One region of the Actinoalloteichus sp. GBA129-24 genome, then DNA from elsewhere that is predicted to be linked to it. Evidence: riboswitches for the same ligand, from Rfam matches in the RefSeq annotation. Region 1 holds a riboswitch; the other holds the start of a gene.
The links. Region 1 has a riboswitch for S-adenosylmethionine ahead of thrC (threonine synthase). Riboswitches for the same ligand answer to the same signal wherever they lie in the genome.
Positions count from the first base shown of each region.

Region 2: it holds a riboswitch for S-adenosylmethionine, as region 1 does, so the genes downstream of both, UA75_RS03640 (methionine ABC transporter ATP-binding protein) here and thrC (threonine synthase) in region 1, are expected to answer to the same signal.

Region 1 covers NZ_CP016077.1:1,829,983-1,845,889, reverse strand. The annotation lists gene UA75_RS08375 (SPFH domain-containing protein) at 1-666, shown strand, start outside; gene UA75_RS08370 (hypothetical protein) at 671-913, shown strand; gene UA75_RS08365 (3-deoxy-7-phosphoheptulonate synthase) at 1,302-2,390, shown strand; gene UA75_RS08360 (hypothetical protein) at 2,596-3,066, opposite strand; gene UA75_RS08355 (sulfite exporter TauE/SafE family protein) at 3,161-3,967, opposite strand; gene rpsT (30S ribosomal protein S20) at 4,221-4,481, shown strand; gene holA (DNA polymerase III subunit delta) at 4,796-5,776, opposite strand; SAM riboswitch class I at 6,156-6,285, shown strand; gene thrC (threonine synthase) at 6,297-7,559, shown strand; gene UA75_RS08335 (ComEC/Rec2 family competence protein) at 8,896-11,265, opposite strand; gene UA75_RS08330 (ComEA family DNA-binding protein) at 11,262-12,236, opposite strand; gene UA75_RS08325 (DegV family protein) at 12,382-13,242, opposite strand; gene octT (diglucosylglycerate octanoyltransferase) at 13,246-14,073, opposite strand; gene UA75_RS08315 (histidine phosphatase family protein) at 14,079-14,693, opposite strand; gene rsfS (ribosome silencing factor) at 14,690-15,121, opposite strand; gene nadD (nicotinate-nucleotide adenylyltransferase) at 15,253-15,876, opposite strand.
Region 2 covers NZ_CP016077.1:754,964-770,870, reverse strand. The annotation lists gene UA75_RS03655 (S8 family peptidase) at 1-2,610, shown strand, start outside; gene UA75_RS03650 (MetQ/NlpA family ABC transporter substrate-binding protein) at 2,872-3,714, opposite strand; gene UA75_RS03645 (methionine ABC transporter permease) at 3,902-4,588, opposite strand; gene UA75_RS03640 (methionine ABC transporter ATP-binding protein) at 4,585-5,604, opposite strand; SAM riboswitch class I at 5,801-5,892, opposite strand; gene UA75_RS03635 (NAD(P)/FAD-dependent oxidoreductase) at 6,266-7,468, shown strand; gene UA75_RS03630 (sigma-70 family RNA polymerase sigma factor) at 7,468-8,403, shown strand; gene UA75_RS03625 (SDR family NAD(P)-dependent oxidoreductase) at 8,621-9,313, shown strand; gene UA75_RS03620 (hypothetical protein) at 9,324-9,866, opposite strand; gene UA75_RS32510 (hypothetical protein) at 9,995-10,384, shown strand; gene UA75_RS03615 (hypothetical protein) at 10,695-11,222, opposite strand; gene UA75_RS03610 (hypothetical protein) at 11,219-11,893, opposite strand; gene UA75_RS03605 (hypothetical protein) at 11,893-12,144, opposite strand; gene UA75_RS03600 (hypothetical protein) at 12,345-12,992, opposite strand; gene UA75_RS03595 (hypothetical protein) at 13,090-13,467, opposite strand; gene UA75_RS03590 (hypothetical protein) at 13,464-14,090, opposite strand; gene UA75_RS03585 (hypothetical protein) at 14,087-14,299, opposite strand; gene UA75_RS03580 (helix-turn-helix domain-containing protein) at 14,690-15,574, shown strand; gene UA75_RS03575 (DUF397 domain-containing protein) at 15,516-15,725, shown strand; gene UA75_RS03570 (DUF397 domain-containing protein) at 15,852-15,907, shown strand, end outside.

The DNA.
Region 1 (15,907 bases):
GTGATCCAGTTCCTCGGCCGCTACACCGGCACCGTCCGCGACGACGGCCTGCGCTGGGTCAATCCGCTCACCACCCGCACCAAGGTGTCGACCCGAATCCGCAACCACGAGACGACCGTCCTCAAGGTCAACGACGCAGACGGCAGCCCCATCGAGATCGCCGCCGTGGTGGTCTGGCATGTGGAGGACTCGGCGCGGGCGATGTTCGAGGTCGACAGCTTCGTTCGCTTCGTCCAGACCCAGACCGAGACCGCCGTTCGACACATCGCGACGAGCTACCCCTATGACAGCGACGACCCGAAGAGCACGTCGTTGCGGGAGAATGCCGAGGACATCACCGAGCAGCTGTCGACCGAGATCGGCGTGCGCGTCGAGTCGGCAGGCGTGCGAGTGATCGAATCGCGCCTCACCCACCTCGCCTACGCTCCCGAGATCGCCCAGGCCATGCTGCAGCGTCAGCAGGCGGGCGCGGTGGTGGCGGCACGGACTCGTATCGTCGAAGGCGCGGTGGGCATGGTGGAGATGGCATTGGACAAGATCGCCGAACAGGGCGTCGTCGAACTCGACGAGGAACGGAAGGCAGCCATGGTCAGCAATCTCCTCGTAGTCCTGTGCGGCGACCGGTCCACCCAGCCGGTGGTCAACGCGGGCTCGCTGTACCACTGACGCCGTGGCGGACCGCAAGAGCTTCCTACTCCGTCTGGATCCGGCGGTGCACGACGCGCTGGTGCGGTGGGCGAACGACGATCTGCGCAGTGCCAACGCGCAGATCGAGTTTCTCCTCCGCCGGTCGTTGACCACGGCCGGCCGACTGCCCAAGGACGCAGGGAAACCCGCCCGACGCGGCAGGCCGCCCAAGAAACAGACCGAGACACCTCCGCAGGCTGCTCCCGAAGGAGAGCCGGAGAAGTGAGCCCGGCGGCACCCAGGCCGCCGGGCTCCCTCTCGTCGACGGCACCTCGGGCAGACCGTCAGCCGTTCCACGACGTGCGCGGCGCACACCGCGCTCGCCCCCACGGCTGCCCACCCGCCGTGACCAGGAACGACGACGCTCCGATGAGTGGATCGACCCGGCACGCAAACTCGGTCCTGCACGTCCGGTAGCATCGCCGCCGTGCAGCGCTATTGGTGGTTTACCGAGCCGGCCCTGGATGGGCCGGGCGGCGAGACCACGCGCTGACCACAACCCCATCCAGAGCCGGCGAACAGGGATCTTCCGCCCTGTTCTCGCGTGCACTGCCCACTGACGGCAGGCCGGCTCTGATGTCGCAAGGGGTGCGGTCTGCGGAAAGGCGTCGATCATGACCAGCACGCTTCCCTCCACCTCGGATCTCATTCGAGATCGACACATCGCCGAGATCCGACCGCTGGTCTCTCCCGCGCTGCTGCGCGACGAACTGCCGCTGAGCGACCAGGCCGCGCAGGTGGTCACCGACGGCCGCGACGAGGTGATCAACGTCCTCACGGGCCGCGACGACCGTCTCCTCGTCGTCGTCGGGCCGTGCTCGGTGCACGATCCCGCAGCGGCCCTGGCCTACGCGCGTCGGCTCGCGGCGCTGGCGGAGACGGTTCGCGACGACCTGCGCATCGTCATGCGGGTCTACTTCGAGAAGCCCCGCACCACCCTGGGGTGGAAGGGTCTGATCAACGATCCCGACCTGGACGGCAGCTTCCAGGTCAACAAGGGGCTGCGCCTGGCCCGTCGGCTCCTGCTGGACATCCTCGAGCTCGGCCTGCCCGTGGGCTGCGAGTTCCTGGACCCGATCACGCCGCAGTACATCGCCGACGCCGTCAGCTGGGGATCTATCGGGGCACGGACCGCACAGAGCCAGGTGCACCGCCAGCTCTCCAGCGGGCTGTCGATGCCCATCGGCATCAAGAACGCCACCGACGGAGACGTCCAGGTCGCGGTCGACGCCATCGCCGCCGCCGGATCAAGCCATGTCTTCACCGGCATCACCGACGGCGGGCTGGCCGCCATCCTCCGCACCACCGGCAACCCCGACTGCCATGTGGTGCTGCGGGGCAGCACCGCGGGCCCCAACCACGATGCGGAGTCCGTCGCCTCGACAACGGCCCTGCTCCGTGCCGCCGGGCTGCCCGAACGGACCGTCATCGACGCCAGCCACGGCAACAGCGGGAAGGACCACCGCAGGCAGCCTGTCGTGGCTGCCGAGGTGGCCGGGCGGCTCGCGGCGGGCGAGCACGGCGTCGTCGGCGTGATGCTGGAGAGCTTCCTGGTGGCGGGCCGCCAGGATCTGGCCCCCGGCAGGGAACTCGAGTACGGCCAGAGCATCACCGACGCCTGCATGGACTGGGAGACGACCGAGTCGACGCTGCACGGGCTCGCCGCCGCCGTCGCCGAGCGCCGATCGGCCAGGCACGGCTGACCCGGAGCGGTCTATTCCGACCCCGGCCGATCGGGCTGGTCAGAGGTACGTGCGTTGCGGATGGGGCAGGGGCGACGCGGGGAGAGCGAGACGGGAGCCGACGTCGCGGAAGCGGCGGGGCGGCGGGTCAGGCAGGCCGCGCACGCTCGGAGTCAGGTTCCGGTCTCCCTCTCCCCCACGCCGCTCACGTGAAAGGCCACAGGGCTCAGACGAGCCCTTCGAAGGCGTCGTCGAGATAGGCACCGAAATCGGGGCCGCTGCGGTTCGCCAGCACGTGTCGCATCCACGCCGCGCGCTCGTATCCGATCACGGCCAACTCCCACACCTGCGCCACCAGCACCTCACGGATCTCGGAGAACTCCTCCGGCCGCTCCACCGACGAGCGGAACGACCGCTGCCACAGTTCATGAGAACGCATCCACCAGTCCACCGACACCACGCACTGGTCCCGTGAGTCATGGGCCATCAGGTAGGCGACACCGTGCGCGCCCTGATCGCCTCGGACCGACGCGAGGACCTCGACCGCGCGCGCGACACCCGCATCGACCAACTCGGCCCTCGGATATCGCGAGCCCTCGGCTATGCCGTAGCACTTGATCCGCCACCCACCTGCCTCCTCGATGCCGAGGAAACGAACCGGACGCGGGGTATAGGACGTGTCTGGCCGAGACTGCACGCGGCCATCTTCTGGCCATGGGCACCGCTTGTCGACCTTCCGGCGGGAACCGATACCGGACCTATGCGAGCGGGCGACGAACAAGGCGAGGGAGTCAGGTACCGAAGAACAGCCGAGCGCCGAGCGTCAGGGCCATCGCGGCGACCACCGACAGGAAGACCTTGCGCACGAAGGTCGAACCTCGGCTGGTCGCGAGCAACGCTCCCGAGACGCTGCCTGCGATGTTGCACACCGCCATCACCAGCCCGAGCCCCCACAGGACCTTGCCTGCCGGGATGAAATAGCAGAGCGCCCCCAGATTGGTGGCGGTGTTGACCAGCTTGGCCGTCGCCGAGGCGTGTAAGAACGCGAAGCCCAGCAGCCCCACCAGCAGGAATACCAGGAAGGACCCGGTGCCCGGCCCGGCGAGCCCATCCCAGAAGCCGATCGTCATGCCGCCGAGTCCGGCGAGCAGGATCTGCACACGCCGTCCGAAGCGCGGCGTCTCGACGGACCCGAGCGAGGGCTTGCGCCAGGTGTAGATCCCGACGGCGACCAGCGCGAAGAGCACGACCCCGTTCAACACCTGCCCCGGCAGCAGATTCGCGAACGCGGCACCGCCGACCGCTCCGCCGAACGCGATCGACGCCATCGGCACGGCGGTCCACCAGTCGATGCGAGTCCGCCGCGCATAAGTGGGAACCGCAGACGCCGTGCCTGCGAAGGCGGCGACCTTGCTCGTCGCCAGGCTCAACAAGGTGTCTCCACCCGGCATGATCAGCAGCAGGGCGGGCAGCTGAATCAGCCCGCCACCGCCGACGATCGCATCGACCGCGCCCGCAGCGAACGCGGCGGCGCACAGGAACAGCAGTGCGGCCATCGACACGTCGGCGAAGCCAGGCCAATCGAGCGGGTTGAACACCCGTCGAGCCTACGGAGCACGACCATCGTGGGAGGGGCCTCGCGGCGCGAGAATCGTCACAGCGTTCTCGCAGGTCGGCGCGCGGCAAAAGCGCTGATCCGGGGCTGTTAGACTTCGCCGTCGTGCCGTGTGGCATTCCGCTATGGAGGAAGGCTGCCAGCGACCGTCGAGCCTCGTCGCTCACGGGTCATCCCGGCAGCGCCACGACGAACGCGGCACGACAGAACACACATCGAGACCGAGGGGTTGTCGCGTGGCGAACATCAAGTCACAGGTCAAGCGGATCAAGACCAACGAGAAGGCCCGGCTGCGGAACAAGTCGGTGAAGTCCTCGGTCAAGACCGCGATCCGCAAGTTCCGCGAGGCCGCCGACGCCGGTGACAAGGCCAAGGCCGTCGAGTTGAGCCGTGAGGCCTGCCGCAAGCTGGACAAGGCCGCGAGCAAGGGCGTCATCCACGCCAACCAGGCCGCGAACAAGAAGTCGGCGATCGCGCAGCGCGCGAACCAGCTCTGAGCCGTCCCGGAAGGGCTTCGGCCCGCAAAGACCTCCGGTTCCCGACGGCGCTGTGAACGAGTCGCCGCCACGGCACCGGAAAGACGCGGGGCAGGTTTCAGCACCATCGGAAGGACGTCTCGGGTTGCCCGAGGCGTCCTTTCTGCGTCCGGCCTGGTCACAGCCATGACAGGTGTCATCGCTGGCCGTGTCGGCACCGTCGCGGGAGTGCGGTGCGCTGAACGTCGGCAGTGAGGCCCGGCTGTGGGCTCAGGCGGCTGCCGAGACCGTTGCGGACGAGCTTCGACCACCCGCCCGTCGCCGAGGGCGCGGAGTCAGTGCCGGGCGCGGGCGTCGATGATGCCGAAGACCGCGCGTTCCAATGCGTAACTCGCGTCGGCCGCCTGCCCCTTGACCTCGCCGTTGAGTCGGGCGACCAGGTGCATCGCCTCGGCGAGTCCGGCCTCCTCCCAACCGCGAACCTGGGTACGCACCTTCTTGATCTTCCACGGCGGCATGCCCAACTCCCCCGCGAGCTGGAACGGGTCGCCGTTGCGCGCCCCGCGCACCAACGCGATGCTGCGCACGGCGTCGGCCAGGGCGTCGGCGACGAGTACGGCGGGCACGCCGAGCTGGAGTGCCCACCGCAGCGCTTCGAGCGCACCGGCTCGATCGCCGGTCACGGCCTTCTCCGCGACCGCGAACCCGGTCACCTCGGCCCGGCCCCGGTGGTAGCGGCGCACCGTCGCCTCGTCGATCGGCCCCTCGGTGTCGGCGACGAGCTGAGTGGCGGCGGCGGCGAGTTCTCGCAGGTCCGACCCCACCGTCTCGACCAAGGCGGTGACCCCGCCGGGATCGATCCGTCCGCCCACCTGGCGAACCTCGTTGCGAACGAAGTTCTCCCGCTCAGCGGCTCTGGTGATCTTCCCGCACTCCCGGACGTCCGCGCCCGCCTTGCGGAGGGTGGCGGGAAGCTGCTTCGCGAGTTTGGCCCGACCACCGCCGGAATGGACCACGACCAGCACGATCCCGTCGTCGGGCTGCGGCCGATAGGAGACGAGCGCTTCTGCGAGTTCCTGTCCGGCATCCTGCGCGGCGTCCACGACGACGACCCGCCCTTCCCCGAACAGCGACGGGCTCACCAGCTCGGTGAACCGGGGGAGGGTCAGTTCGCCGGCCTTGACCCGCACCGTCTCGGTCATCGGGTCGACCTGTCGCGCCGCCTCCGACGCCGCCCGCACCGCACGCTCGACGAGCAGCTCCTCCTCACCGAGGACGAGCTGAACCGGAGCAGGTGGGGCGACTCGCGTGTTCACCCGCTCATCCTGGCACGGGTCCCCGACCGACCTCCGTGGAGTCGAGTCCGGCAGCCGGCGACCGGCCAGCCGCGACCTCGGTGTCGGAGCGGGTCCGCAGACCCCGGCGGGGCGGCGCGGTCCTCCGGGGTCGGGAAGGACCTCGTCGCAGTACAGCCGAGGTACGGACGTGGCATGTCCGACGTCGGCGCCGCGCTGTGCTCGCCGCTCGGGTCTGCCCTGGTCGGCAGCCGGGATTGCACCTGGTCAGTCGGACCGCCCGCTCGTCGGCCCGGCTCGACGTCCCCCAGGGCACCTCCGAGGCTCGGCGGTCCCACACCTCGGACAGAGGGTGGTTTCGACCCGTTTCGATGCCCTAGGGTTGGTGACACAACTGAACACTTCATCCAGAGGGGTAGAGGGTCCGGCCCTGCGAAACCCCGGCAACCGGCGTCGACAGCCCGGCCGCGTCCAGCGGCATTCGACGATCACGGTGCCAATTCCGGCCCGCGCTGCGGGAAAGATGAGGAGAGGCCTCGCGATGACGACGACCCTGCGCACGCCCACGAACGCCACGCTGGACCTTGGTCCCGCCGCCGCCCTGTCCTGTCGGGAATGCGGGAATCGAACTCCGCTGGCCGCCGAGTTCGCCTGCGCCGAGTGTTTCGGGCCGCTGGAGGTGGCCTACGAGTTCGGCAGGATTCGCCGGGAGGACATCGAGGCCGGGCCTCGATCGATCTGGCGGTATCGCGGGCTTCTCCCGGTGCCCGCCGACGTCGACGACCACGCCAACACCCAGCCAGGCCTCACCCGACTGGTTCGCGCCGATCGCCTCGCCGCCGAACTGGGGTTGAAGAACCTGTGGGTCAAGGACGACACCGGCAACCCCACCCATTCGTTCAAGGACCGCGTGGTCGCCGTGGCACTGGCCGCCGCCCGTGAATTGGGCTTCCAGGTCTTGGCCTGCCCCTCCACCGGCAATCTCGCCAACGCCGTCGCCGCCGCGGCGGCCAGGGCGGGCTGGCGGTCCATCGTGCTGATCCCCTCCTCCCTGGAGCGGGCGAAAGTGCTGACGACCGCCGTCTACGACGGCGCGCTCATCGCCGTGGACGGCAACTACGACGACGTGAATCGACTCGCCACCGAGCTGGCCGCCGAACACGAGGACTGGGCGTTCGTCAACGTCAACGTGCGGCCCTATTACGCCGAGGGCTCGAAGACACTCGCCTTCGAGGTCGCCGAACAACTCGGCTGGCGGCTGCCAGAACAGATCGTCGTGCCGATCGCCTCCGGGGCCCAGCTCACGAAGGTCGACAAGGGCTTCCAGGAGCTGGGGACGCTCGGATTGGTGGAGCCCACGCCCTACCGCGTCTTCGGTGCCCAGGCGACCGGCTGCTCGCCGGTGTCGGCCGCGTTCCGAGCGGGCAGCGACGTGGTGCAACCGGTGCGTCCGGACACGATCGCTCGCTCGCTGGCGATCGGCGCGCCCGCCGACGGGCCCTACGTGCTGGACGCCGTACGGCGGACGGGCGGAGCGATCGAGGACGTCAGCGACGACGAGGTGGTGGCGGGCATCCGCCTGTTGGCCCGGACCGAGGGGATCTTCACCGAGACCGCAGGCGGGGTCACCGTGGCCACGACGAAGAAGCTCATCGAGGCGGGCAAGCTTGATCCGGAGGCCGAGACCGTACTGCTGATCACCGGCGACGGGCTCAAGACGCTCGATGCCATTCAGGACCATGTCGGTCCCAAGGCCACGGTGCCGCCCTCCTCGAAGGCAGTGCACGAGGCACTCGGGTACTGACGACCGGAAGCCTGTGCCGAAGCCGGACAGTCGCGCCGTCGGAGTGCAGACAGTCGTCTCCCCTCCGACGGCGCGCTAACGGCGAGGCCTGTTCCCGCCGTTCCGCCGAAGTCCTCCGGCTGGAGTGTCTTCAGTCGGGGCACCTCACGGCAGTTCGGCGCGGTGCGTCTAAGGCGGTGCCGTCCAGTCGGTCCTCTCTGGGCTTGGCGAGCAGACCCTGCACGTGGGGCCGGGCGCATTCGGCCAGGGCGGATTCGGCGGGACGAATCGGCCGGGCGCAGTCATGGAATACGTGCCGGGTCGACGCCACAGGCGAAGTCGGCGGCGAATACCGGTCCTCCGTCTCCGCTGCGATCGGGATTCGCGGGCGCGGTCGCTCGGTCCGGTCCGGAGCAGGACCGCAGTTCAGCTCCATCAGGCGCCGCTGAACTACCGGCGCCGCCCCGCTACGCCGGGGCAGGCGGCTGCCGTCGGTCGCCGCGTCTCTCCGTGGCGCGGCGATGGACGTCGGCTGCCGAATGACGGCCCGGGACGAGAAACCGCGTCTGTGTGAGCGGCGTCTGCATCTGCGGCGCCCGTGTGTGCGGCGGCAACGCCCACTCGGTGAGTGGCAGCCACGTATGCGGCGACGCCAAGCCGTCACACCCCCGGCCCAGCGGCATCGGACGTGATCGACGACCCGGTCAGGTGAACCGGACAGCGGTACCCCAGCACCGGGTAGCGCCGGCTGGCAACGGCGCGCGGCAGGCGGCATCGCCCGTCCATGACGTGGCCGACTCCGGCGCCGCGCTGAGATGCAGGCTCACATCGACCGGCCTCGTGCCGCACGGAAATGCGGCGGCGGCCGAGACCGAGACCGCCGGGGTTGTCTCCCTCCCTCCCCCTCCCCCTTCCCACCCGCCCGCCTCCACCTCCGCCCTTCCCGTTGGTTCTGCGCCGTGGCGGTTCGTTCCACCCGCCTGCCGCGTCGGCAGGCAAGACTCACCCGGCGCGCCCGCCGGGTGGCAGGTTCTGCCGTGGCATCGGCACCCGCCGGATGGCGGGACCGCCCAACTCGGCATGGGCGGCCATCCGATGTACGGCCCGTCGAGTGTCAGTACCCGAAGCCCGGCGCCCGCCGGCGGCGCCACGTCATGTCCGGGGACGACCCGAGTCGGTGCCCACGACGTCAGGGCAGGCCCAGTCGTTGTCGTCCTGTTCTCCGGCGGCGCCTGCCTTCCAGCCACCCGCCGAGCGACGCGGCGTCCCTTCTCTCACGCAGGTGGGCAGGGCAGACTGCCTCGGAGCAGCCTGCAGAGGATGCACGCTGCCGGGTCCGGCCCGAGCCGGGCACAAGCTACGGAGTGCTCTCCACCGCTCTCCTGACGACGGCCTGGTCACCGTCTCGAACCACCACGGCCACGTCACCGCCGCGATCGGTGCGCAACACCACGGCCCCTAGAGCCGACAGCTCCTCGACCACCGTGGCGCTCGGATGCCCGTAACGGTTGTCACCTCCCACGCTGATCAGAGCTGTCCGGGGCCGGACCGCCGCGAGAAACCTCGGTGAGGTGTAGCGCGAACCGTGGTGCGGCACCTTGAGGATCTCAGCGCCGACATCTGCCCCCGACCGCAACAGCTCGGACTGTCCGGCGAGTTCGATGTCGCCGGTCAACAGCACCCGGCCCGCCGGCGTGGTCGCCCGAAGCACCAGCGAGTTGTCGTTCACCTCCGTTCCCGATTCCGCGTCGACCCTCGATGAGGGGTCCACCGGCCCCAGCACCTCCAGGAGGAGATCGCTCCACGCCAGTCGACGCCCGGCCTGCAGCTCGACCACCGGTACGTCGGCCGCTGCCGCTGATTCCCGGACCCTGGTGTGCGCCCAGTCGGGAACGCGTACCGGGCCGAGAGCGATCGCCCCGACCTCCCGGCCGGTCAACGCAGAGGTGAGTCCCCCGACGTGATCGGCGTGAAGATGGCTCAGGACGATCAAGGCGATCGACCGCACCCCCAGATCGCGGAGGCAGGCGTGCACCGCCCCGGTGTCCGGTCCGACGTCCACCAGGACCACGCGACCCGGCTCTCCGGTGGCCAGCACGACCGCGTCGCCCTGCGCGACGTCACACGCCACCACCGCCCAGTCCTTCGGCGGCCAGCCCGGCGAGACAAGCCTGGCAGGCAACAGGAACAGGACCGTCACCAACAGCATCGCCACCAGGAGGACACGGACCCGCCGGAAGCGCACGATCAGCACCAGGATCAGCGCCAGCACCGTGAGCAGCACCCCGCCCGTCACGCCTGAAGGCCAGTCGATCCGGGCTGCCGGGACGGCAGCGGCGTGCCTCCCGACCAGGATCAGCCACCACACCTCCGGCCCCGCCAGATACACGAGCAGCTCGGCGGTGCCCAGATGAAACGGCGAGACCAGCGCCGCCAACACCCCGAGCAGCGTCGCGGGCGCGACCACGGGAGCGGCCAGGAGGTTCGCCAGGATCGAGATCAGACTCACCTCACCGGACAGCCCCGCGATCAACGGCGCCGTCGCGACCTGCGCCGCCACCGCGACCGCAAGGGCCTCGGCGACACCGATCGGCACTCCCCGATCCCGCAACGCCCCGGCCCAACCGGGCGCCAACAGCACCAGGCCGGCTGTCGCCGCCACCGACAAGGCGAAACCCGGATGCGTCGACAGTTCAGGCAACACCAACAGCAAGGCGATCACCGTGCCTGCCAGCGCGGGCAGCGCGCAACGCCGCCTGCCCAACACCAACGCAAGCAGGGTCACCGAGCCCATCGCCGCCGCCCGAAGCACGCTCGGCTCCGGTCGAGCCAGGATGACGAAACCGACCAGCGCCACGGCTGCGGCCACTGTGGACGGGACCGGCCCCAGACTCACCGCCCGGCAGAGCAGCAGCACCGCCCCGCACAGGATCGCGAGGTTCGCCCCGGACACTGCCGTCAGGTGAGTCAGGCCTGCCGCTTGGAACTCCTCCTCCACCTGCGGAGACTGTCCCCCGGTGTCACCGACGACCAAGGCGGGCAGCAGACCCGCCGGATCAGGGTGCAGCACCTCCGCCGCCGTGCGCAGACCGCCGCGCACCGTGTCTGCGGCGCTCTGCCACCACGAGACCGGCCCGATGTCGAGCGGCGGGCCGCGTACCCGAAGCACCGCCACCGTCAGATCACCGGGACGAGGCGGCAGCAACGCTCCCTCGGCGGTCACCTGTTGGCCCGGCAGCAGCGCCGACCAGCCGGGGTCGTCCGCGAGAACGATCAGTCGCCCACGCGTGTCGCGACGCTGTCCGTCGAGCTCCATCGCGGCCAGCCGGGCACGAACCAGCAGCCGCCCATCACCTGGATCGCCCGCGTAGCCCGCCGTCATCAGTCGAGCCGGGTCGTCGGTGAGCTGCATCCGCACCCGCGCCTCGTCGCCTCGTTCCGCGGCCTCCCGCAGCGGGTGGGCACTCGCATGGCGTTCCCGGACTCCTACCCCGACGGCCGCCGCAGCAGTCAGCAGGCCCGCCGCCAGCACGCCCGCCGTCATGCGTCGTGCGACCCGCACCCCGTGACGGGCACAGAGACCGCATCCGAGCATCACCAGACAGGCCAGGGCGCCGAAGCACGCTGCGGCGAGGTGGCCCGCGTGGATGCCGACCAGGGTCACCGCCCACACTGACAGGGCGGAGGGCACCAGCCGGAGATCCCGTCGTGCCGTCGGCCTCATCATGACGTCACCAGGTCTTTCAGCCGTTCATAGCGCGTCGGACCGATCCCGTCGACCTCCCGCAGATCCTCGACCGAGGTGAAACGGCCGTGAGCGGCCCGCCAGTCGACGATCGCCTGCGCGGTGACCGGACCGACGCCGGGAAGCGCGTCGAGCTGGGCGGCGGACGCGGTGTTCAGATCGATCGGTGCGGACCCCGCCGATGCCTGAGCGGCTCCACCGCCCACCCCGCCGCCGATCACCCCACCATCGACCTCGGCCCCCGGCGGAGCAGGCGCGTCGACGTGGATCTGCTCGCCGTCCGCCAAGGCTCGAGCGAGATTCACCGTGTCGAGATCGGCATCGGGGTGCGCACCACCCGCCGCCGCGACCGCATCAGCCACCCGAGCAGGAGCAGTCAGGGTGACCAGGCCCGGGACGTGGACCCGCCCGACCACGCTGACCACGAGCTCCGCCGCAGGCGCAGGCGTGGCGCTCGTCGACACCACCGCCGACTGCCCCGGTGATCCGTCCGCGGCCGACACACCGGACGCCGCGAGAGGCAGCGCGGGAAGCCGCTCCTCCGTCGGAGCGGGCCGCCAGAGCAGCCCGATCAGGACGACGGCCACGGCGATCACGGCGACACCACCCACCGCGAGCGCGCCGGATCGGCCCGGGTCCAGCCTGGCCGATCCGATGCCTGCCGGGACCCAGCGTCGAACGAGTCTGCCCAGCCGCCGTGGCGCGGCAGGCGGCCCGGCCCGTCCCATGCGGGTCGGACCGGGGTCGCTGCGGTGTCTGCCGCCGCCCGCCGCGACCAGTGGGGCGTCGGAGACCGGACGACGTCCTACGGCGCCGGGTCCGGTGGGACCTCGCGCGGGAGCACTCCCGCCGACGGCCGGAGTGTTCGCGCAGTCGTCCCCCGTGACGATGACGTCGAGCCGTCGTCGTGGGTCGGCGCAGGTCGGCCTGCGTGCCGTCGTCGAAACAGCCATGACGGCACCGTATGCAGGATGCGGTGGCGGGGCGGGGTTGCAAGATCAAGATGTGGATGGCTGGAGCGCTGTGGACAACTCGCCGGGAGCGACACGCGAAAAGGACGAGGCGACGGACGTGGGGCGTAACGTCGGTGGGTCGGGGTCAGCTTGCACCGTCGGGTCCGCCGGGAAGCACGACGGCCCCGAGCACGCCGGGGCCGGTGTGCGCGCCCACCACCGCGCCGAGCTCCGAGATCAGGCAGGCGCGGCAGCCGGGCACCCGCTCCTCGATCCTCGCGGCCAGCTCCACGGCGCGCTCCGGCGCGTCGAGATGATGCACGGCGACACCGGTCTCCCCCGAACCGGCCGCCTCGGCGACGTGGTCGACCAGCCTGGTCAGCGCCCGCGCCGAGGTGCGAACCTTCTCCAGCGGCACGATGCGCCCGTCGTCGACGTGCAGCAGGGGCCGCACCGCCAACGCCGTGCCAAGGAACGCCGCCGCCGTGCCGATGCGACCACCACGCCGCAGGTACTCGAGGGTGTCCAGGCAGAAGAACGTCCTGGTGCGGGCGGCCGTCTGCCCGGCGACCCGCGCCACCTCGTCGCCCGTCGCGCCCGCGCCCGCGGCGTCGGCCGCCACCAGGACCGCGAAGCCGAGTCCCATCCCGGTGGAGCGGGAGTCGATCACATGGACCCGATCGGAGCCGATCTCCTCGGCCGCGAACCAGGCGGCGTCCCAGGTGCCGGAGAGATCCGAGGACAGATGCACCGAGACGATCTCCTCCGCACCGTCGCGCAGCAGCTCGCGATAGACGGCGGCGAACTCGACCGGGGTCGCGCGGGAGGTCGTGACCTGACGGTGCGCCCGCAGGTCGTCGGCCAGTTCCGCTGCGCCCATGTCGACGCCGTCCCGCAGCGACCGCCCGTCCACCAGCACGTGCAGGGGCACCACCCGCACACGCCTCCGCTCCGCGAACCCCTCCGGAAGGTAGGCGGTGGAGTCGGTCACCACGGCCACGGTCACGGTTTACCTGGTGACCCGAGTGGCAGGCATCTGCCGGTCGTCATGATCCGGATCGACACCGGTCGCCTCGTCGGCGGCCTGCTCCGCGGCGGGCCCGTCGGCAGAGTCGCAGGCAGCGCCCGCGAGCAGCAGTTCCGCCACGGCGACGCCGACGTCCTGATGGGCCTGCCAGCCCCAGTGCATCCCGTCGGGATTGCCCAGACCCGCGGCGAGGTGCGCCGTCACCAGCGCGGGCAGGTCGAGCAGCGGAGTGTCGGTACGCGAGCCCCAGGTCCGAACCGCAGCGACGGCCGGGGCGTGACCGGTGTGGACCCCGGCGTACTCGGCGGCCCGATGCACCGAGGGAAGCATCCCGATCACGGTGACGTCCGGGCGGAGGGCTGTGACCGCGGCTCGGCAGTCCTCCAGGTAGCGGACCGTCAGCCTGGGCGGCAGCGCCACCGGCCTCCCGCCGAGCATCCTGGCCAGTCCCGGCTGCAGACGGCGATAACCCGCGCGGACGCGACGTCGCAGACCGTCGGGACGCAGATAGCGCATGCCCTCCCGCAGCACGGTCGGCAGCGGAGAGGGCAGCGTGTCCATACTGCCCACCGCCAGGACCACCGCCCGCGCATGCGGCAGCGCGGCCCAACACCTCGGGTCACGGGTCAACGCCCACCAGGCATCCCGTGCCGTCCAGCCGAGGCCCGCGACCAGTTCGGCGCGCGTTCCCAGCCGCGCCGAGGCGACGTTGGGCCACAACCCCGGCTCGTCGGCCGGGTGCGGGCCTCGGGGACCGTGGAAAGTGAGGGAGTCGCCCAGCACCAGCAGCGTTCCCCTCGCCGAGTCCACCGGACTCACTCGACGACGCCTGCGTTGTACTGACGCAGTCGCCACCGCAGACCGTCGTCCGCCCGCCGTTCCAACACCGTCCAGTGGCAGTTGCCGATGCCGATGAGCTGCGGCCACTGCGCCGGACTCAGGCCGAGCAGCCTGCCGGTGAGCGCGACGATCAGCCCGCCGTGCGCACACAGCATCGCGGTCCCCGTGCGTTCCGCGTCGAGCTCGGCGACCACCGCTTCCGACCGTTCCGCAACCTGAACCCGGCTCTCGCCGCCGGGTGGGCCCCACTGCGGGTCCTCCCGCCACCGCGTCAGACCGCCGGGCCAGCCCTCCTCGACCTCGATGCCGCTCAGGCCCTCCCAGTCACCGATGTGCGTCTCCCGCAGCCGGGTGTCGACCCGAGTGTCGATCCCGGTGATGGCGTGGAACGCCGCAGCCGTGTCCGAGGCGCGCCGCAGATCGGAGGTCACCACGACGCCCGGCTCGAAACGGACCAGGGCGGGCGCCGCCCGCCGCGCCTGGGCACGCCCCTTCTCGGTGAGGTGCGTGTCGAGCTGTCCCTGCAGCCTGCCCGTGGCGTTGTGGTCCGTCTCGCCGTGCCGCCAGAGCACTAGTCGCGACAGGCTCACGCCTGGTCGTCCCCGACGCTGGCCGCCGCATCGGCGTCCTGAGCCCCCGAGCCGGCCGTGTCACCCGGATCACCGCCGTCGAACGGCACCCGAGGACAGTCCTTCCACAACCGCTCCAGCCCGTAGAAGGCACGTTCCTCGGCGTGCTGGACGTGCACGACGACGTCGATGAAGTCCAGCAGCACCCAGCGTCCCTCGCGGGCGCCCTCCCGGCGCACCGGCTTGACGCCTACGGCCCGCAGCTTCTCCTCGATGCCGTCGACGATGGCCGACACCTGGCGCTCGTTGGGGGCCGAGGCGATCACGAAACAATCGGTGATGACAAGCTGATCGGACACGTCCAGCACCACGATCTCGTGGGCCTTCTTGTCCGCCGCCGCACGGGCGGCGACGAGCGCCGTCTCCCGCGCCTCGTCGGTCGCAACCACAGTTCTCCCTCCGTGGCGGGCACACTCGTCGCCCGCTCGAATGCCTGAGCGTACCGGTGCGGCACGGCACGTCGACGCGCCGAGAAACACGGACGACACGGCCCGGCCGTCCACGACGCGCGACGGCGGTCTCAGCCCTGGTACAGGCTCCGTTTGGAGATGTACTGGACGACTCCGTCGGGCACCAGGTACCAGACCGGCATCCCCCCGGCCACCCGTGTGCGGCAGTCGGTGGAGGAGATCGCCATCGCGGGAACCTCGATCAGGGTGACCGAGCCCGCAGGCAGGTGGTGGTCCACCAGCTGGTAGCCGGGTCTGGTGACGCCGACGAAGTGAGCGAGGGCGAACAGCTCCTCGACCCGACGCCACGACAGGATCTGCTCCAGGGCGTCGGCACCGGTGATGAAGAAGAGATCGGCGTCCGGGAGGGCTCGCTGGAGGTCCTTGAGCGTGTCCACGGTGAAGGTCGGGCCGCTGCGATCGATGTCGACGCGGCTGACCGAGAAACGAGGATTCGAGGCGGTCGCGATGACCGTCATCAGATAGCGGTCCTCGGCGGCGCTGATCGTCTGGTCGTCCTTCTGCCACGGCCTGCCGGTGGGAACGAACACCACCTCGTCCAGCTCGAAACGAGCCTGCACCTCGCTGGCGACCACGAGGTGACCGTGGTGGATCGGGTCGAAGGTGCCGCCCATCACACCGACGCGTCGACGCGCAGGACGTGCTGCCGAGCTCACCGCCGTCGTTTCGGCCACGAGCGGGCAGCTTACCCGTCGGTCTGACAGG
Region 2 (15,907 bases), 1.1 Mb from region 1:
GCCGAGCATCCGGACCTTCAAGGTGTGGTGGTCGAGGCGGAGGACTTCACCGGCAACCCTGACGGACCTCACGACGGCAACGGCCACGGCACGCATGTCGCCGCCACGGTCGCGGGCACCGGTGCGGCTTCTGACGGTGCGCACCGGGGTGTCGCCCCGGACGCGAGCCTCATCGTGGGCAAAGTCTGTGACGACTACGGCTACTGCACGGACGACGCCGTCATCGCGGGCATGGAGTGGGCGGCCGAACAGGGCGTCGCCGCCGCCAACCTCAGCCTCGGCAGCGGACCCAGCGACGGCACTGACCCGTTGTCGGTCGCGGTGAACACCCTCACCGAGCAGAGTGGCACGCTGTATGTGATCGCGGCGGGCAACTTCGGCGCCGAGGAGTCGGTGAGCTCGCCGGCTGCGGCTGATGCCGCGCTGGCCGTTGCCAGTGTCACCAAGACCGACGAGCTCAGCGATTTCTCCAGTCGGGGCCCGAGGTTCGGTGACAAGGCGATCAAGCCCGATATCGCCGCGCCCGGCTCGGACATCATCTCCGCCCGTGCGGGCGGCACGACCGATAACGATCCTTACACGTCGTTGAGCGGCACCTCGATGGCGTCTCCGCACGTCGCGGGTGCTGCCGCCGTGCTCGCCGCCCAACACCCCGAGTGGCAGGCCGACGAGTTGAAGGCCGCCCTGACGGGCTCCTCCGTTCCGTTGGACGGCATCGGCGTCACCGGACAAGGCTCCGGCAGGCTCGACCTCGCCGCTGCGGTGTCGGCCGAGGTCCTCGCCTCGCCCTCCTCACTCAGCCTGGGGGCGTTCCCGTACCCGCATGACCAGGAGCCGGCGACTCGGGAACTCACCTACACCAACACCGGAACCGAAGACGCCGTCTTCGACCTGACGTTCGACGCGGCGGGAGCCGACGGCACACCCGCGCCGGACGGGCTGTTCAGCCTGAGCGCCGAGCAGATCACCGTGCCCGCAGGCGGCGAGACCACCGTCGAGCTGACCGTAGACCCCTCGGCCAATGCACAGCTCGGCTTCCTCAGCGGCTCGGTCCTGGCCACCAGCACCGACGGCGACACCACGGTCTCAACGGCGGCGGGCGCCTTCCTCGAGCCTGAAAGCTACGACCTGTCCATCGAGGCCACGACCCAGTCCGGCACCCCGGCCGAGTTCCCCGCCATCGCCGCTGTCAACCGCGAGACCGGCGACAGCACCATGATCGATCCCGGCGCCGAGGGCAACATCACCGCCCGCCTCCCCGCAGGCCTCTACGACGTGATCGCCCACTTGGGCGAGTACGCCGAGGAGGACGGCGAGGTCATCGGCGGCTCGATGACCGCCGTGGCCGAACTGGGTATCGATCTCACCTCGGACACGTCCATCAGCCTCGACGGCACCCAGGCTGTCCCGGTGGTCGTGGAGACCGAGCGGGAGACCGTCACCGAGCGATCCGTCACTGAACTGTTCGTCGGACGAACCGGCATCGGCTCGATGGTCGGAGACGTGCAGGTCGACCAGTTCGCGGTGCCGAGCGGCGACCCCGGCGACAGCGGCCTGCGGTTCGCCTACCGCCCGAGGCTCGTCGCACCGGAGGGCACGGCCGAGCCATATGGCTACAACCTCATCCTGCACGATGCGGGAATTCCGGAGTCACCGATCCTCGAGGCGAACGATGCCGATCTGTCGATCGTGCAGAACGACTACCACGCGCAGGGCGTCGCGGCGGAAGGCCACCGGGGATCGGCAGGAATCCTGCCGGAGGACGACCTCAGTGTCGGATTCGGTTCTCCGATCGAGGTGCCCACCCATCGGCTTGAACTCTTCAGCACCGGCGACATCCGTTGGCTCGAGTCCCTCACGTTCATCAATGTCGAGGCGAGCGAGGACTACTCCACGGAGAAGACGCACGAGCCGGGGGACAGCACGGTGACGTGGAACAGCGCACCGCTGGGCGTCGGCGTGGGCACCGAGGCGAACCCCGCTGGGCAGCGGCTCGGCGACGAGATCCTCCTCAACCCTGGAGTCATCGCCCCCAGCGGTGATCCCGTCAGTTACTACGGGGAATCCTTCGGCACCTCCGCTATCGTCGCCTCCACCACGCTGTCGAAGGACGGCGAGGTCATCGAGACGCAGGAGACACTCGGCGGGCTGTTCGCGGTGCCCTCGGGCGACGGGGTGTTCACCGCGGACGTCACCGCGACTCGCGACCTGCCCTGGTCGGTGTACGGCACCGAGATCGACGCGTCGTGGACCTTCGCCTCCGACACCGTCGACGGCGAGCTGCCCGAAGGCCTGCCACTGCTGGGCGTCGGCTTCAGCGGCGAGGTCGACGAGCTCGGACAGGCACCCGCGGGCGTCGAGTATCCGCTGGGCCTGCACGTGAACGGCCTCGCGGACGACCAGCCGACCGAGCTGACCCTGGAGGTCTCCTACGACGACGGCGCCACCTGGACGGCCGTCGAGGTGACCTCGACCGAGGACGGCGCGACGGCGCTGCTCACCCACCCGGCCGAGGACGGCTTCGTCTCGCTGCGGGCGAGCGCGGCCGACGCGGCGGGCAACACCGTGGAGCAGACGATGCTGCGGTCCTACGGGATCACCACCGGCTGACCACCCGGTCTCGCACCGGCGCCCGCATGAGCACGGCGCCGTGACGACACGGCCTGCACCCGACCATTCCGGTCGGGTGCAGGCCGTGTCATCGTCTACGGGACAGACGTCTTCCCGGCCGCCGCTCTACTCGACGGGCAGGCTGCCCGACGCCTGCGGTGCTTCTCTTCGACAATGCAGGCGATGACGGACGGCGGCCGATCGAACGGCTTCTTATCGTGTTGCAGAGAGGTCGACCGGGCACTGATGGACTCAGTGTGCTCAGAACGACGGCAGCACGCCGCCGTCGTAGTTCTCCTCGATGAACTGCCGGACCTCGTCGGAGGTCAGCAGCTCGACGAGCGTCGCGATCCTGGGATCGTCGGCCAGCTCGGGCGTGGTCACGACGCCGTTGGCGTTGGGGTTGCCCTCCGCCTCCTCCAGCAGGATCGAGTCGTCAGCCGGGCTCAGGCCCGAGTCGATGGCGTAGTTACCGTTGATCACGGAGGCGTCGGTGTCCTGGAGGCTCACCGCGAGCTGCGCGGCCTCCAGCGGGGCGAACTCGAAGTTCCTCGGGTTGTCCTCGACGTCGGCCTCGGTGGCCTGCCCCTCGGTGCCCTCGCGGAGCGAGATCAGGCCGTTGTCGGCGAGGAGCTGAAGGCCGCGGTTGAGGTTGGCCGGGTCGTTGGACACGCCGATCGTGGCGCCGTCCGGCAGGTCGTCGACCGACTCGACGCTGTCCGAGTACAGGCCCAGCGGTTCGAGGTGCACGGCCTCGATCCACTCGTACTCGCCGCCGTGCTCGATCTGGAAGTTGTCCAGGTAGGGCACGGTCTGGAAGTAGTTGGCCTCCAGCGACCCGTCCTGTAGCGCCGTGTTCGGCTGCACGTAGTCGTTGAAGGGGACGACCTCCAGCTCCAGCCCCGCGTCGGCGGCCAACTCCTGGTCGATGAACTCCAGGATCTCGCCGTGCGGGACGGGGCTCACGCCGACCCGCAACGGGCCGTCGGTCGAGGCGGCCCCCTCGTCGGTGGTCGATGCGTTCTCGCTCCCGCAGCCCGCCAGGACCGCGGCCGAGGCCGCCAGCAGGACGGTCACGTCTCTGACCCGACGTCTGATGCGCATGGCGATGTCTCCGTTCTGAGGAACTTCTCGGATTGCAACGTGTGTCGTCTTCATCGCGCGACATCAGTCGCGCGTCAGTACTGAGTCCACAATGGACAGACTCAGCAGTCCGCTGACCAGCTTCGACGCCGGACGGGCGATCGAGAACGGCGGGCAGCCCCAGCAGGGCGGCTGCACCGTCGGGGCGTCAGATCTTCAGCGCGGACCGCCGTCGGTCGATCGCGCGGGCGAGCCGGTCGAAGAGCAGCTGGGTGAACCAGGCGAGCGCGCCGAGCGCCACGACCGATGCCCACAGCATCCGCGTGTCGTTGCGCTGGTAGCCGAAGCGGATCGCCACGTCGCCGAGTCCGCCGCCGCCGATGACGCCCGCCATCGCCGAGTAGCCGATCAACGTCACCGCAGTGACGCCGATCGCGGCCACCAGCGCCGGGCCCGCCTCCCGCAGCAGGACGCTGCGGACCATGCGGGTCCGACTGGCCCCCGTGGTGATCGCGGCCTCCACGACCGAGGCGTTGACCTCGCGCAACGCCGCCTGAACGAGCCTGCCGACGAACGGGATGGCACCCACCGTGAGCGGGACGATCACCGCCGTCGGTCCGATCGTCGTCCCGACCAGCGCGCGAGTCACCGACCCCAGCAGGACCAGCAGCACCACGAAGGGCAGCGAACGGCCGATGTCCACCACCACGCCCAGCACCCGATGCAGCACCGGCCGGGGGCTCAGGCCCGTCGGCGAGGTGATGTGCAGCAGCACCCCGAGCGGGATGCCGCCGAGGGCGGCGAGGACGGTGGCGATGCCGACCATGTAGATCGTGTCTCCGGTGGCGGCTGACACCAGGTCGAAGACCCGATCCCACGGGGTCGGTTCTCTCACGCGGCTACTCCTGGAATCTCTTGTGGGGTGCGACGGACCGTCGCCTCGTGGTCGGCGAGCCAGGCCAGCGCGGCCTCGGACCGGTCGCCGGTCAGACCGATGCGGAACCGCGCCACCGGGGTGTCGCCGAGCCGCGTGAGTCCGCCGCCGAGGATCGACAGGTCCACGCCGAACCGGTTGGCCGCCTCCGGCAGCAGCGCCCCGACGGCGGCGAACCCGACGAGCACCACCTCGGCGACGACGTCGGCCCTGGCAGCAGGCCCCCGCAGGCTCGACGCCTGGTCGATCTCGGGAAGCAGCGAGGAGGTGATCCGGCTGCCGGGAACGGTCAGCAGGTCGAGCACCTTGCCGTGCTCCACGATCTGCCCGTCGTCCAGCACCGCGACGTCGTCGCAGATCCGGCGGACGACGGCCATGTCATGGGTGACCACGAGCACGGTCACGCCGAGTTCGGCACGCACGCGATCGAGCACCGTCAGCACCGATCCCGTGGTCTCCGGGTCCAGCGCGGAGGTCGGCTCGTCGGCGAGCAGCACGGACGGCCGGGCCGCCAGCGCCCTGGCCACCGCCACCCGCTGGCGCTGGCCGCCGGAGAGCTGGTCCGGATAGCTGCCCGCCTTGTCGGTCAGGCCGACCAGATCCAACAGCTCGACGACCCTGGACCGCCGAGCGGCGGGGCTCACACCCGCGCTCTCGAGCGGAAGAGCCACGTTGCCAGCGGCAGTGCGCTGCCGCAGCAGCGAGTCGCCCTGCGGCACCACGCCGATGCGACGGCGGGCGGCCCGCAGGTCACGGCCCCGCAGCGACACCAGGTCGGTGCCCTCCACGGTGATCGAGCCGCTGTCGGGCTGCTCCAGCAGCGCGATGCAGCGAGCCAGCGTGGACTTTCCCGCGCCGCTGGGGCCGACGACGCCGCAGACGGTGCTCTCCGGAACGGACAGCGTCACCCCGTCCAGGGCGTGCACGACGCCCTTCTTACCGGGGAAGGTCTTGGTCAGCTTCTCGACAGTGATCATCTCTGCTCCACGACGCCAGGCCGCTCACAGGCGGCACGCTGAGACCGCCCCGACGAGGAGGCGGTGAGAAAAGGGGGCGATGACTACCGGGGGTCAGACTCGCGATGAATCGAGGTGGACCCGACAGCCGGAAGCGGTTCGACGACACTGGTCGACCACACGTCGGCGCGTGAGCATGAACTGAACTAACACTACGACTCCATCGGTCCTGGCGTTAGCACCTGCCCAACGGGTGGGTGGTTGCTGCGGCGTCTTCGAGCCAGGTCTCTCAGCCGCTCAGGATGGTCGGTCCTCTTGAGTAAAACCGACGAGCCAGTTCCCGCGCAAGTAGATTCCGGCCACACCTGCGCATCGACACCCGTTTCGCCCAACGACCGCAGCGCTGCGGCGCGATGTCCAGGCACGATGGCGGGCCGCGCCTGCGTGGCGAAGAACACCGCAGGCCCGGCGACAGATCGCGGCGAGCATCGATTGCACTCGGCGTGCGGCCCCAGTCACGCCGGACAGGCCAACCGGCACCGAGGCCGCGTCGACCGCTGATCGAACCGCATCAGCACCGACCACACGATCACTTGCAGTGACTCACGTCACAGTGAAGCCCTGTCAGGAACCTGCATGCCACCTCGTTCAAGGTGCGAACGCACGAGACAGGAGCAGAGAAATGCGGCATCGCATCATCGTCCTCGGGGCCGGATACGCCGGAGTCTTCGCCGCCGGATGCCTGGCCCGCCATCTCCATCCCGACGACGTCGAGATCACCGCCGTCAACGCCGAATCCGACTTCGTCGAGCGGATGCGCCTGCACCAGCTCGCCGCAGGCCAGGACCTACGCCGCTACGAACTGGCGACGATGTTCGCGAACACGGGCATCCGGCTCCGAGTGGCGCGCGTCGCCGCCGTCGACGTCGAGCGCCGGGTGGTCACCGTGACCGACGATGAGGGCACCAGCACGCTCGAATACGACACCCTCCTCTACGCGCTCGGCAGCACCGCGGCCGACCACGGCGTCTCTGGCGTCACCGAGCACGCCTTCCACATCGCCGAGCGACAGCCGACGCTGCGGCTGCGTCAGCGACTGGATGAGCTGGATGGGCAGGGGACGGTGCTGGTCGTGGGCGGCAACCTGACCGCGATCGAGGCGGCCACCGAGATCGCCGAGTCACGACCCGGACTCCGGGTCACCCTCACCACCAGCGGGGAACTGGGGGCCTGGCTGAGCCCGAAGGCTCGCCGTCACCTGCTGCGGGTCTTCGACCGGTTCAACATCACAGTTCACGAGCACACCACCATCGACCACGTCGAGGCGACGAGGGCCGTCGCCGAGGACGGCACCACCTTCGCTGCCGACGCGATCGTGTGGGCAGCCGGTTTCGCCGTCCACCCCATCGCCGCCGCCAGCGGTCTCGACGTCGCAGCCGACGGTCGGATCGCCGTCGACCGCATGATGCGGTCGGTCTCACACCCAGAGGTCTACGCCGTAGGTGACAGCGTCTATGCCATCGGCGAGAACGGTCGGCCGTTGCCGATGTCCTGCGCTTCGGCGGGACTCACCGCCAGGCAGGCGACGGCCGCGATAATCGGAGACCTGACCGGTCGCGTGATCTCGAAGGTTCCGTTGACCTACCTCGGAAACTGCCTCAGCCTGGGACAGAAGGACGCGATCCTTCAGATCGTCGACGGCGAGGCACAGTCGAGGACCTGGTCCCTGCGCGGCCGTCCGACCGGGACCTTCAAGTCCGGCGTGCTCCGAGGTGTCCTGTGGAGCGTGCGCCGCCCGACCTACGGGCTGCCGACCCGGAAACGTCATCTGAGCATCGTGTCCGATCGCTCCAGTGAGCGCGTTCGGCACCTAGAGTCGCGCTGATGGACGCTGCCACCGTGGAGTGTTTCGAGGCCAACCGGGATCGGTTGGCCTCACTCGCGTACCGGCTGCTCGGCTCGGCCGCCGATGCCGAGGACACCGTGCAGGACGCGTTCCTGCGCTGGCAGACCGCAGATCGGGCACACATCGAGGTACCCGAGGCGTGGCTGACGAAGGTGGTCACCAACCTGTCCATCGACCGACTCCGTTCGGCGAAGATGCGCCATGAACGGGCGGTCGGCGACTGGCTGCCGGAACCGCTCCTCGATGGTGATCCGATGCTCGGCCCGGCGGACACCGTCGAGCAGCGAGAATCGGTGACAATGGCGGTCCTGCTGCTCCTGGAACGCCTCCCGCCGATCGAGCGAGCCGTCTATGTTCTGCGCGAGGCCTTCTCTTTCCCCCACGCCGAGATCGCCGCGATCCTCGACATCACCGAGTCCGCGAGCCAGCAACACGCCCACCGGGCCCGGCGTCATGTGACCGCCGAGCGCAACATCAGTGAAGTCGACAGCGCAGCCGCGCGCCGTATCGTCGAGGCGTTCGTCAACGCCGCTTCCTCGGGCCGTACCGAACAATTGGTGGCGTTGCTGACCGAGGATGCGACCGCGATCGCCGACGGCGCCAACTGGACCATGAAGCTGGTGCGGTACGCAGATCCCGAGCGTATTGCTGCGATCGTGCGAGCCGGTTTCAAGCCGACTGCGGCGAAGCGGAAGTTGGTAGGCGGCTCTCCAGCGATCCACGCCGCCGTGGTCAACGGCTCTCCCGCAATGATCGCCACGCTCGGGGACCGGGTTCTGGCGGTGGTGGTCCTGGAGATTCGTGACGACAAGATCTCGGCCGTTCGCAGTGTGGGGGGCCCGGCCCGCCTCGGCCGCTTCATTGAACAATGGGATCGGCGCGAACACGACGACCCCCTTATCGAGAAGTGGTGACGGTCCTCGGCTCGCAGGCTTCACGAGAGGGTGGGAGACGGTCCGGGCCCGAAATGGTGACCGGACCGCGCGACCGCCCGACAACGCAGCATCGCGGGGCAGCCGCCCGTTGAGCGGGCGATGATCTGCACGGTCTCGGGGCGGACGCTCACGGACACACCGTCGTGGTCGTGGGGCGCTCGGCCGAGAAGACCCGCGCCGTCGCCGGCGCATCGAGGTGGACAGCTACGTCGCAGACTTCATCGACCTCGAGCACCTCGCGGGTCAACTTCGTACCGCATACCCGAAGATCGACGTGCTGGCCAACAACGCGGGCGGAGTGGTCGGCACACGGAAGAAGACCGTGGACGGCTTCGAGAAGACGTTCCAGGTCGACCATCTCGCGCCGTTCCTGCTCACGCGGCGGCTGCTGGACACGCTGATCTCCGAACGCGCGTCGGTGTTACAGACCTCCAGCATGGTGCGGTTCGTCAAGAAGATCCACCTGGACGATCTCGATCACGACCGCGATCACGACCCGGTGCACGCCTACGGCGCGGCGAAACCGGCGAACATCCTGTTCACCACGGAACTGCATCGCTACCACGCCGACGGCATCTCGGCGGCCTCGTTCTATCCGGGCATCGTCAAGACGAACTTCGCCGCCGACACCACCAGCCCGGTCATGCGCTTCGTCCGATCGCTCAGCACCAAGCCGCTGATCGGACGCGCCCTGCTGCCCACGCCCGAGCAACGCGCGGATCAGATCGTGTGGCTTGCCGAAGGCGTCCCCGGAACGGACTGGCAGTCGGGGGCCTACTACTACCGGCGCAGGGCCGTCACGCCGCGCAACGCGCAGGCGGGCGATGCCGTCCTCGCGCGTGGCCTGTGGGAACGCTCCGAAGAACTCCTCGCGGGACAGCTCTCATGACCTGCACGCATCACCGTTGACAGCGGGGCGGGAACTGCTGTGGGAGGAAGTCCTCGTCGGAGAAGAGGGCGTGATAGACGCGAGCGTTCTCGGGGTCGGTGTAGTCCAAGGTCATGTCGATGGGCAGCTCCAACGTCGCCCTACTGGGAAATTCGATCTGGTGTTCGGCAAAGAGGGCGAACATCTGCTGCTCCACTGCATGAAGGTCCTGGTCACCGGGATACATCAAGCGCTGCCACTGATGCTCCCCGGTACGCGCCAGGACGGCCAACCGTCCCAGCATTGACAGCTCCAAGACCCATTCCTGTTGCGGATGATCGACCTTGTAGGCGAAGGCCACGTAGTTGATGGTATCGGTGTGCTCAGACAGCTGGACGGAGTCGAGCGCGCCGAGCTGCTGAATCAGCGAGTCATAGGGACGCAGTTCCATCTGACTGGTGATGAAGGAGTAGTCGGGATCAGCAAGGTTGCCGCCGTAGGAATTAGCAATGAGGATAAAGATGTCCGTCTCGCCAGCTCCGCAGCACCCTCCAACATCTCTCGATACGCCCATTCGATCAATAAGTCCCTCGCTGTGGAAGCTCTGGATACAACGGAGAGGCCTGCCACGGGAGGGAGTCTTCGTCCGAGAAGAGTGCGTGGTAGACACGCACGTTCTCGGGATCGGCGTAGTCCAGATTCATGTCCAACGGTGATCTTCTGCTCGGCGAGGATGCCGAAGATTCGGCGTTCGAGCAGTTGAAGGTCTTGGTCGTCAGGCAGCAGAAGGCGGTGCCAGTAGTGCTTGCCGAGCCGGGCGAACGCACCGATCGGGCCGAGCATCGACAGTTCCAACGCCCATTCCTGGCCACCATGACTGATGAGGCAGGCAAAGGACGAGTAGGTATTCGCATCGGAGTACTCCCGAATCTCCACGCCGTCGATGGCACCGATCAAGCCGATCTCGGGATCGTAAGGCCGCCGGTCCATGGCCGGGTCCACGAAGTAGAAGTGCGGACTGCTCAGATCGCCCCCATACGACGTGGTGATCAAGCTGATGACTTCCTCGAGTTTCATAGCGCCTCCCTGTGAATACGAGTGATTCCAGGTCCGCAAGGATGACCGTGAAGGCGCCCCTTGTTATCGAGATGTGCGCGCACCTGCATCTGATATCTACCGCGCCCGTCAACACCGATCGGGTAACCGAAGTCATACTCCCGAACATTATCTCTTCCTTTGACCGATCCGCCTTTGTCCCAGGCCTGACGGACGAGCCAGCGTGCTGCCACCGCGTGGGCAGCCCCCATCACTCACACTGCTCCACCACACGAAATGTCGGACTCACTGCTGATCCCGGCAGCGCGGCACCTGATCAGCCGACGCCAACACGGCTGAACTCTGTTCAATCCGGCGGCCTCGCGGAAAGTTCCGGGTACAGCGGCGAGAATTCCCATGGCACGAAGTCTTCGTCGGAGAAGAGCGCATGGTAAACGCGCACGTTCTCCGGGTCGGTGAAGGCCAGCGCCATGTCCAACGGTTTTTCAAGCTCCACTCTGTCTGGGAATTCGATGTGCCACGCAGCGAGGATGGCGAAAATCGCATGTTCAACTGGTTCGAGGTCGTCATCGTGAGGGTAGATCAACCGATGCCACTGGCCGCCGCCTGCCCGCGCGAACACCGCAAATGGGCCGAGCATGGAGAGTTCCAGCACCCAGATACGTCCCCCGTCAACGATCTCGTAGCCGAAACATACCTCGTAGTTCGGATCAGTCGATTCAGCGACCTGCACTGAACCCAGTGCACGAACCTGTTCGATGGCAGGGTCATAGGGGCGGGTCTCCATCTGGTTACGAACGAAGGAGAAGTCGGGATTCGAGAGATCTCCGCCGTATGCCCCGGTGATGAAGTCGGTGAGGCCTGTCTCAGTCATGAAAGGTCCTTACGTACTCGGGTGATGACTGGCCCACTGGGGTGTGCATGAAGCCGACCTTTCCGATCCAGGTGCGCGCGCACGCGGGTCTGATAGCAGCCCTGTCCGTCCACTCCGATGGGATAGCCGAAGTCATAGTCCCGCACGTGGCGCCTCTGTTTGCCCGCCGGAAGACCCTTCTCCCATGCCTCCCGGCCGAGTCGATCAGCGGACTCGACGTCGAAGAAGGCCGACTCCCCGTGTGGCCCATCCTTCCGCTGTGCGTACTCCCGTGTCCCCAGCACGTGCCTGGCCTGCTTCTGGGTGCTGATCCCGCGTGGCTCGTCGGGCCAGCCGGGCGGGGTGGACCGGTCGATCGTGGCGACGTCGACGGCCGGGGCACGATCGGGCATCGCCCCCACCGCCGGGGCGATGCCGAGGACGTCGAGAACGTATTCGTCCAGGTGGCTGCCGGCCGCGCCCCAATGGCCGGCGGTGCGGCGCAGGATGTCGCGGGCGTGGATCAGCTCGTCGCGTGCCACGGTGAGCAGCGGGTTGCGCGACTCACCCGCCAGGACGCCGACCTGCCGGAGGATCTCGTCGATCCGATCCGCCTCGGCCAGTGCCGCTGCCACCGGAAGATCGGCCTGCACCGCAGCCAACGCAGCCGCCGCCTCCTCGATCTCCGACATCACAAAGCCGCCGCATAGGTCCGCAATGCGCCCATCCCGCCCCGAACGCGCGCCGCACACTCCTCGACACCCAGGCCCGCCAGCTCGATCCGCCGGACGGCCGCCTCCGCCGAGACCGCCTCGCTGGTGGCGAGCACTCGACGCAGCACGCCCGCCGCCCGGAGGCCCGCCTGGCCGAGTGTCCCGGTGGGAAAGGCCTCTAACCCCGCCACGATGGCGTGCAGCTCGCCGCGCAGTGCGGGCACAGACATGACTCTCCTCCGTGGTCAATCGATCTCGAAGCGTCACGATATCGGTTCCGCGGGAGCCAGACGAGCCGCTTTCCGCTGTCGGCAGCCTGCGGCGGGCGGGGGTCGGGCCGGGTTCGGAGGCCGCCGACGCCGACCTGCTCTGCGCATCGAGGGCTTCTGTACCGAGCGAAGGTCGTGGCCTGACCTTCCGACCGCGTGATTCATGCCGGTGGCGGTACCGGGGTGGCCGTCGGGCGAGGTGTGTCGCCGCGCGCAGGCTCGTCGAGCTGTTCTCTGCCCGGCGGTGCGGCGAGCAGGCACGCGGTGCAGGGCACGCCGTCGCCTTCGGCCAGCCGTGCGAGTGGTTCGCCCAGTCGGAAGGCCGTGCCGCACCGGGCGATCAGGCGAGTCGCGGTGATGCCGTCGTCGCTGATGACGTGCACGGTCCGGGTGCCGACCCGGCGGATGAACCAGTGGACGGGGTTGTCGGCTGTCGGGATGTCGGCCTCGCCGAGCTGGATCGCGCGACAGTCGGGGCAGTCCTCGACATGGGTTCCCGGCACGCCGGGCTCCACCTCCGCAGGCGGCGGGCCGATCAGCACCCACGTTCCGCACAGCGCCACCGCCCGATCGCCGTCGACGGGCAGCGCCTCGCCCTCGTCGACGAACACCTTGTGCTGTTGGAGAAACAGCCCCGCATCGGGCGCGGTGATCTGATCGACGAGCATCGGCTCCGCCGCGATGGCGGCGATACTCGCGCAGGCACCGAGAGAGCCGTCGGGTCCTGATTCCGGCACGGGATCGGAACCGCCTCGGTGTGGCGAACCTGCGATTCCGCCGCCGTCGCGACCTCCCGGCGGCTCGCTCATCGCGGCACCGCCGCGCGCAGATACGGCCGCACACGGGCGGCGCGGAGCTGTCGGACGGTGCCGACGACGGCGAACGTGGTGATCGTCAGCGTGGTGATCACCGGACCACCGCCAACACACGCCGGGGCGCGGGCACGACAGCGCGCGGTGAGGCGGATTCCGTAACGGTCGGGACGGCCGTCGCGGCCGACGCGGGCGGTGCGTCGTCGCCCAGCAAATCGGCCGACACCGACCACGCGACCGATGGCGGCATCGGTCCGGCTGTCGGGCCGAGGGTGGCGAGACAGTCAGCGCAGGGCTGGTCGTCGTAGTAGCACTCGTCGATCGGCCACCGGTTGAGCGCCACGAACCTCCGCAGCCCACACGCGGGCCACACCACCACCGCACTGGCGCGCACCTCGATCCGCCCGAGATGCGTGTCCCCCATCCGCACCGATCGGACGAACCAGGAGTTCGCGGTCAACATCCCGGTCATCGCCCGCCGCCGTTCCCGGCGGCCGAGACCTCGAACCCGACGGAATCGACCGCTGGGGAGCCGATCACAGGCTTTTCGGAAACTACACCGACCGGTCCGGTTAGTACCGGCAGTGATCCCCGCTGCCGTGTCGTGGCCACGGGACCGTCGCTGGCGGACGAGAGATCGGCGATCGAGCCGCCCTGCACCATCGAGTCCGTCGGCCGCCCGTGGGTCAGTGGCGCGTCGGCGCGGATCAGCGCGATGGACTCGGCCAAGGCGAACCCGGCCTCCGGGACCTGGTCCGCATGAATGCGCCACCGCCCGAGCACCTGCGTCTCCCCGTGAATCGACAACTCGACGTACCAGGCGCCCGGAATCGCCACCAGCCTGCGCCGCGCCAGCCCGTTGCCCACCGCAGGCAGGGACATCGACCGGCCCGACGGTCGCAGGGCCGCGAGCAACCAGCGGGCATCGGAGACGGTGAGCGCGGCCAACGCGGGCTTCAACGGCTTCCGCGTGCCCTCGACCAGCACGTGCTGTCGCGCTCGATTGCAGCTCACCACCACCGACTCCCCCTGCTCGACGCCGGACAGCCGGGCGGGCACCGACACCGACCAGTCCGCCGGATCACGAAAGGTCATGACCCCACCCCCGCATGCACGCGGCCCCCGAGCACGGGCCGATAAGCCGCCTGCTGCGAGGCCTCGACGGCGCAGCGGGCCAGGATCGACATCACCGACACCGAACGCACCCGCGCGGGCCGGGCCTGCCTCGGCGCGCGATAGCCCCAGCGGGCCAGGGCGAATCCCACGACGACGAAGGCGGAGCCGCCGAGAACGAGCGCGCTCATGACGCACCGCCGGAGACCAGGGACGAAACCAGCGACGACGAGGCGGGAACGGCACTCGGAACCGCTCCCGCCTCGCCTGCCGACGCCCCGGGGACAGGGGCGAGGGCCGATCGCGAGGGCCTCGCGCAGCTCGCGCTGCGGCGCCCGTACGGCGATCCGACCGGCGCGCTCTTCTCGCGCCGGCACTTGACGGCCGCCCAGGTCATCGCGACGAACGCGATGAGTCCAGGCAGCGCAGTGATCAAGAGCACAAGGGACATCGATAGCCTCCTGTCGAGCCGCCGGTTTATTAAACTTACGTCGGTTAAATGAACCATCGCGGCGGCTAGGACCGCAAGACCACAATCGGGTGTAGTGCTCAGCGACAGCTCGGCACCGTAAGGTCAGCTCATGGCGAGCAAGGCTCAAGCAAGGGCCCTCGGCGCAGAACTCAGGGAGGCACGGAAGGCCACCGGACTGACCATGGCTCAGGTCGGTGAGCGCATCGGGTACTCGAAGGCAACGATGTCTCTCACCGAGACCGGGAAGCGCGTGGCGACGCCGGAGACCGTCGCCGCCATCCTTGCTGTCCTGGGCGTAACCGGGGATCGCCGGGAGCAGCTACTTCAGATGGCGCGAGAGGCAAGCGTCGAGCCGAGGTGGCTGGGCGTCGGCATACCGGGTCTCGCCCCGCAGACCACTGGAATGGCCGAGCTAGAGCGCACATCGGTCCGGATCATCGACGTGTCGCCGAACCTCGTCCCCGGCTTGATGCAGACAGAACCGTACGCACGTGCGATCTTCGCTGGTTCGAACATGTCAGAACAGGAGATCGGCGCTCGTACGACGTTCCGCATGGGCCGTCAGACCGTGCTGGCCAAGCCGGGACTGACCTACATGGCCGTACTCGATGAAGCCGTCCTCCGCCGTCCAGTCGGCGGGCGAACTGTCATAGCTGATCAGATCGACCATCTGATCAGGCTTTCCGCACAGCCCCACATCACGATCCAGATCTTGCCCATGGCCATGGGGTGGCACGGAGCACTCGAAGGCCCGTTCGTGGTCTTGGAAGGCGAGAAGACCCATCCTGTCATCCACCTCGAACATCGTTGGAGCGGCTTGTTCCTGGACGAGGACGACGCCTCGGAGGTTCGTGCGTACATGGCATCGGCCGCTAGTCTCCAGCAACTGGCGCTCAGTCGCGCCGCCTCTGCGGAACTGATGATGCACCTCAGAGATGAGTGGAAAGGTCATGACGTTGCTGCCCTTGAAGCACTGGCGGAAGTCCAACCGTAGTGGCGCCGAATCGAACTGCGTCGAGGTCGGCCACGCTCCCGGAATCGTCGGCATCCGGGACACCAAGAACCGCCATGACGGCACGCTACGCGTCGACCACGCAACCTTCGCTGCGTTTTTAACTGCGGTGAAGGCCGACCGTCTTCGCTAGCGCGCCACCATCCTGCGCGGCGGCGCACTGCCCACATGGCACTCGCCACAGGTACCGTCATAGCAGCGGGGACCTCACGCCACCCACCGGCAGCGCTACCTCGCTATCGCGGTGAGGAGCAGCCTCATGACCCAATACGAACAGCGTAGCGGGGCTTGGCGGACGTCGAGCTACACGGCAAA